DNA from 2 places in the Thermoanaerobacterium thermosulfurigenes genome. Region 1 is predicted to be linked to the other one. Evidence: riboswitches for the same ligand, from Rfam matches in the RefSeq annotation. Region 1 holds a riboswitch; the other holds the start of a gene.

The links. Region 1 has a riboswitch for cobalamin ahead of metE (5-methyltetrahydropteroyltriglutamate--homocysteine S-methyltransferase). Riboswitches for the same ligand answer to the same signal wherever they lie in the genome.
Region 2: linked by a shared signal. The riboswitch ahead of HNR52_RS08525 (ABC transporter substrate-binding protein) and the one ahead of metE (5-methyltetrahydropteroyltriglutamate--homocysteine S-methyltransferase) in region 1 are both predicted to bind cobalamin.

Annotation. Positions count from the first base shown of each region.
Region 1 covers NZ_JBPODR010000045.1:4,320-7,750, forward strand. Annotated here, with positions in the region: gene HNR52_RS11540 (polysaccharide deacetylase family protein) at 1-592, opposite strand, end outside; gene ytaF (sporulation membrane protein YtaF) at 749-1,348, opposite strand; cobalamin riboswitch at 1,687-1,870, shown strand; gene metE (5-methyltetrahydropteroyltriglutamate--homocysteine S-methyltransferase) at 1,906-3,431, shown strand, end outside.
Region 2 covers NZ_JBPODR010000020.1:1,926-5,356, reverse strand. Annotated here, with positions in the region: gene HNR52_RS08530 (FecCD family ABC transporter permease) at 1-378, opposite strand, end outside; gene HNR52_RS08525 (ABC transporter substrate-binding protein) at 380-1,330, opposite strand; cobalamin riboswitch at 1,476-1,647, opposite strand; gene HNR52_RS08520 (hypothetical protein) at 2,070-2,708, opposite strand; gene HNR52_RS08515 (hypothetical protein) at 2,776-3,411, opposite strand; gene HNR52_RS08510 (hypothetical protein) at 3,398-3,431, opposite strand, start outside.

The DNA of each region.
Region 1 (3,431 bases):
GCTCAGGTGTCATTAAAGGCATATATTTGTGACTGTATGAATGAATACCTATTTCATTGCCATTTTCTGCAATATACGTAAGCAAATTAGGATTTTTTTCGGCCATTTTCCCTACAATAAAAAAAGTGGATTTAACATTTAAGCTTTTTAAAACATCTACATATTTTTTAGTAAACTCTTTTGAAGGTCCATCATCAAATGTAAGTGCCAGTAATTTGTTGGCTTTTTTGTTACTGCTGAATATAGGGGTATTAAGAGGCATTGGGCTTTCAAATAGTTCATTTCTGTTGCTTCTGTCTACCAGCGATAATATTTCATTATCAGATATTGCGTTTGATGATATTATAGATGTAATTTTACTTGTACTACTTTTAATCGGATACTCTGTAGAAGTAACAGCAGTTGTTATCGGCTCATTATAACTTTTGCTTGCTTTTTTAGCTTTTATCTTAGATACAATTTTAACAGATTTGACATTGTTTGCAGAATTATGTTTGAAAAATAGGCTTTTGCCATAAAAAAAAGTAAATCCTATTATTACTAATATAAGAAAAAGTAAGATAGCTGATTTTTTTGACTTAATTAATGTCATCATTTATCACTCCGATATACTAAACAAAAGATTACTCTTATAGCATAAACCAAATTACTCTAAAAATCAATTTTTAGAAATATTCGATAGATGTTTAATAAATAGCCCATCTTTTATAGGTGGGAGATTTTTTACATATCATAAAAATTTAACGATTTAAATAAAAATTTCGTATATACCTAAAAAGACAATTAAAATTCCAGAGACCAATGGTGCATAATTGCCAAATATTTTGGCTAAGTAAGTATTGCCAAGCATAAAACCTAAAAGAATGGATAATAAACTGAAAATAATTGTTAATAATGTAGTAAAATATATGTTAAGTCCTGTAATGCTTGCTCCAATTCCCAAACCTAAATTGTTTATTGTTAAACCAAAAGCAAGGATAATAGATTCTTTCATATCTATATATTTTGAATTATCCGTGTCTGCGATTTTTGAATTAATCAGGATTTCGTAGTTATTTTTAAAGTTAAAAGTATATGTTTTTCGTTTCTTGTAATAGTCTAAAATAAACCATAGTCCTAGCATAATAAGTATAAGACTGCCAACGATATTTGATATGTTTGTGGGTAGAAATCTATTTATAAGTAATCCTATAGACATTGATAGAAATGTACCAATACCAGATACTAAAGCGATTAGAATATTACTTAATATCCCAATTCTTATTTTTTTAATCCCATATGCTATGGCTACAGTAAAGTTATCGATATTTGCTGATATTGAGAATAATAAACTTGATATAACATGCATAGTAAAACCCCCTATTTTAATATGTCTTTATATTATATTCTTCATTTGAGAATTATGTTACGTGAAGCTTATCAAAAAGTTTTGCTATTTGTGACTTAAATAAAATTTTTTTAGGTCAAAAATCGTGTGAAATAGCAATGAAATGTAGAAATAAAACTTCACTATCTTTTTGAAAGAATGAGTTAGAAAAAGAGAAATAAGTTAGTTCAATTAAATAACTTATCTTCTGTTTTTGTATTTTGAAAATTCGTTCTTGACATATTATTTTCATAATAGTAAAATAAACATAAATGTTTTTAAAATAGTTGTCATTCATATCTTCAATAAGGATATGGAAAAAGATAATTCGCATATAAGGTGCTTCTTTAAAAAAGAAGATAATAGGGAATCAAGTGAGAATCTTGAACAGCACCCACTACTGTATTTTGGACGAACGTTTCGTATACCACTATCTAAATGATAGGAAGGGAAACAAGTAGGATGAAGATAAGTCAGGAGACCTGCCTTATGTGTAAATAAAACCAAATCTTTGGGAATGGAGATAAGGAGGAAAAATAATGAAAACAACAATAGTAGGTTATCCACGCATTGGAGTAAACCGCGAATTGAAGAAAGTAGTAGAAAAGTATTTTAAAGGCGAAATTGGTTTAAGTAAACTTTTTGCAGAATCTAAGCAATTGAGAAAAAAATATTGGTTGGTACAAAAAGAAAAAGGTATAGACTATATTCCATCTAATGATTTTTCATTTTATGATAACATGTTGGATATGGCATTTCTTTTAAATGTTATTCCTAAAAGGTATAAGCAGTTAGATCTTTTACCTATTGATACATATTTTGCTATGGCTAGAGGATATCAAGATATTGAAGAAGATGTAAAAGCTTTACCTATGAAAAAATGGTTTAATACAAATTATCATTATATAGTTCCTGAAATAGACGATGATACTGAATTTTTTTTAAATGATACAAAACCTTTTGATTTATATAGAGAAGCAAAGGAATTGGGAATAAATACAAGACCTATTATAATAGGTATGTTTACATTTTTAAAGTTAGCAAGATTTAACACTAAGAGAACTTTTGAAGAAATTTTATTTGAATTAACAAATACATATATAGAAATTTTAAAAAAATTTGAGGAATTAGGAACTGAATGGATTCAAATAGATGAACCTATATTGGTAACAGATTTAACGCAAGAAGACATTAATTTATTTAAAATAGCTTACAAGAAGTTATTGGCCAAAAAAAGAAATACAAAAATATTAATTCAGACGTATTTTGGAGATGTAAGAGATATTTATGAAACGTTGATAGAATTGGATTTTGATGGATTAGGTTTAGATTTAGTAGAAGGAATAAAAAATGTTGATTTAATAAAAAGATCTGGTTTCCCCTCCAATAAAATTTTATCAGCAGGTATTGTAAATGGGAAAAATATATGGCGAAATGATTATAAAAAAAGCATGGAATTGATAAGAATATTAGAACAATTTGTTATGCCGGAAAATATATGGCTCAGTACATCTTGTTCACTTCTGCATGTTCCGTATACGCTTCTTAATGAAGAAAGTATTGAAGAAAATATAAAAGAATTTTTGGCATTTGCAGAAGAAAAACTGGAAGAACTTAAGGATTTAAAGAGTTTATGTATTGATTATGACTTTGAGAAGAATGACCTTTATATATTTAATCAACAGGTTTTGAAGAGGAAAATAACAGATTCATTAAGTTTTGATGCTGAGATTCGTTCAAATGTTAAAAATTTAAATGAAGAAGATTTTATTCGAAAAGATAAATTTGAAAATCGCATTTTAGTCCAAAAGGAAAAATTTAAGCTTCCTATTTTGCCAACGACTACTATAGGTTCTTTTCCTCAAACATCTGAGGTGAGAAGAATTCGTCAGCTATGGAGGAAAGGAGAAATAACGGAGACTGAATATGAGCAACAATTGCAGAAAAAAATAAAAGAAATAATTGATTTTCAAGAAAAAATAGGGCTTGACGTGCTTGTTCATGGAGAATATGAACGAAACGACATGGTTGAGTATTTCGGACAATTATTAGAAGGATTTTTGTT
Region 2 (3,431 bases), on a different contig from region 1:
AATAGTCATGAGAGCAAACGCAAATGCAAAAAATTGAAGACCAAGAAGCCCAAACCCTAAAACGATAGCAATAGATGCTCCAAATGCAGCTCCTGATGATATGCCTAAAACATAAGGATCTGCCATAGGATTCTTCAAAAGTCCTTGAAAGAATGTACCTGCCACAGAAAGTCCCATCCCAGTGAAAGCAGCTTCAATAATCCTTGGGAATCTGAGATTCAACAATATCATCTTGTCTGTAGCATTGCCAACGCCAAAAATGACATCAATAATGCTTTTTAATGGCATTTTGACTGCACCCACTGATGCAGAAAACATCAAGGATGCAATCAAAACCATTGCAGAAATTATCAAATAAAAGCTTTTTCTCACTTTCAATTTATTTAAATGCCTCCGGATGCAAATCTTTTGCAATTTCTTCTAATCCTAAGACAATTCTATTAGATGGCTTAGTGACAATGTCATCGTTGGAGATTATAAATATTTTGCCATCTTTCGCCGCTTTTGTATCCTTATAACCTGCCATATTTTTTATTTCATTAGCGTTTGCAGCATGTGGTGATGTGATTATCACATCAGGATTTTTCTGTACTAGTTTCTCCATGCTGTACTGTGCCCATCCGTTTGCATCGCTGGCTACATTGTTTCCACCAGCCAATGTTATAAGCTCATCGATGAATGTTCCCTTGCCAGCCGTCCAGTTCCCATTTGTATCAACAACATAAAACACATTTACTTTCGGCAAATCCTTCACTTTATCATTGATCTCTTTAATTTTATCTTTCATGCTGCTTATTATTTCATTTCCCTTTTCTACATTGCCTGTTATCTCACCTAATATCTTTATTGAATCATATATCTGGTTTATGTTTTGCGCTTCTAATACCACCACTGGTATGCCTGATTTCTCGATAGTCTCCATCTGGTCCTTCCCAGAAAGATTTGATGCAAAAACTATATCAGGTTTCTGAGCCATTATAGCTTCAATATTAGGCCCTTCATATCCTCCAACTTTCGCAACACTTTTTACCTCCGGCGGATAATCGTCGTAATTAGTAACACCAACAACATTTTTGCCAGCGCCAATTGCGTAAATCAGCTCGGTCGTTGATGGAGATAATGATACGATCCTCTTAGGCTCCTTTTTTATCGTAACTTGCCTACCCATAAAATCAGTAATTTTCAATGGGAATGTAGCCTTAACTTCCGTCTTCACAGAATTAGCATTAGTAGATGCTTTTTCCTTTGTAGTTTGAGAACATGAAACAAGACTTAATGAAAGAACTGCTACTATGATGAAAACTACAATATTTTTAATCCACTTTTTCACTTAGATCTCTCCTTCCAATTTCTTAAAGATTTGAAAAATGCAAAACACATAAACATTAATCTAAAAAACTAAGGCATACCGAGAAGGTATGCCCCATATTTTCTAAAGCAAATATGTATCACATTACCAACCTCCCCTCCGAAGGTGTTTTTCTCATCTTAAGGCAGGTCTCCTGGCTTGCGATTCATCTTTAGCTCAACCTTCCCGGTTTCCCCAGTGGTTTTTTGAGCCTCATCATCGCTTACAGTAGCGGGGGCTGCAGCGGCTTCTCACCGCTTTTCCTATTAACCTTTCGGACCTTAAGACCATATTTAGTTTAACTATATTATATCTTTAATGCAAAATTGCGTCAATGAAAATAAACAGCCTTTTTTTGCAATAATTTGCCATGAATCTATCATCTCATCCTGTATAAATTTTTACTACTGTAATATCCAAAATCACAAACATGATGAATACCGCTAAAATAATTGAAATCAAAATAAATGCCTTTAAGATAAACTCCCTGTATTTTTTCATCCCACACTCTGCCTCCAATTTCTATAAAACAAATTATCTATATAACGAAAATTTCACAAGATTAATTTCCTCTCTGAATATATAGACAAATTTCTTCCTCATTTTGTTACAGTTTTTTAAAAATTTTTTTATATAAAAAAATAGCCCTAAGGGCCAATTATCAAATGAAATGTGTAGTATCAAAAAGCACACTGTTTTAATGAAGTTCAAAACGCAAATCCTAAGCAAGTTCGAAACTGTCATAGTAAAAGTACAATATACCTGATTTAGTATCCAAAAAGAATAGCTTATTAGTCGTATAGTTAGTTCTAAAAGAAGTTGAACCTTTGGACTTTGTATTTGTATATAAATAATAGTATCCATCCTTTTTCACTTTTGGAAATGGATATTTTCTCCCAAGCATTAAATTAGGTTGTGGTAGTGATTTTGCTAATGAGTACGGTATCACTGTGCCAAACTTCCATCCTTTTTCTTCTGCAGATTTTATGAAATCATCCATTTGGGTCTTATTGAACTTCATAACGATGTAACATAGCTCTTGGTCCCTATCGCCTGTATAGTTATTCTTCAGTATATCAACTGATCTTGGAATGTAAATGCCAGTTTGGGAGGCAACAAAATATTGTTGTCCAGAAAATATCTTAGAAAAAATCAGTATATACAATCCCAAAGTAAAAAGAATACCAACTATTATCCCCCACCATTTTATGAAATTCCTATTTCCAGATCGTCTCCATTTATAAAGCGAAAAGCCAAGCCAAACAAACATCAATACAGCTACATTAATAAGAAATATTTCATATATGTAAACCATGCGATTGCCTAAATCCCCTAAGTATAATTGCTTATATAGATTCATTGATATCACCTCACATCATATAGCGAATATAGTAGCTGTTCAAGAAAAATAGCCCCGTTGAGGGACATCAATACATTTTTATATCAAAATTTTGCAGCAATAAGTCTTCTTCCCCGCCGTCCCATTTTATTATCAATTTTATAGGCTTTTTGATTGAATCTAATATTTTCTGCCTTTCATCTGCATCTATTTGAGAAAGATTTGGTAGCCATGCAGATCTGCTAACATCAATACAATTATCTTTTTTCTTTGTATTTGGTGCATTTAAATCTATTCTCTGTTGAATTGGTGTTCCAAAATACACAAGTCCAGATATTATATAAGGCTCAAGCCCTTTGTCAAGAAATGCAACAATTTTAATGTTATTTAATTTTCCCTTACTAATGTTCTCAACTCTTATAGTATAATTTAGTGGAGTAAATTCATTTGAATCTTGTGTTTTTTGGATGTTTCCAGTAGAATCTAAACCATTCGTCTTTGTATTAGTATTTTTCCCAATCTCAATCGTTGTATTAATTTTAAAATGTTTGCTTTTCGTCTTATAATTTAAATTAGGTGCATCGTTTGTCTGATATAGATAAATCTGAAAATGACTTTTCTTATAGCTGTAGTAATCATAATATATAAAAAGACTCAATACAACTACTGCTATTAAACATAAGATTATTATGCGCTTATTTTTTATAAAATCACCTCCAACCATATTCTTCAGTTATCCTATCA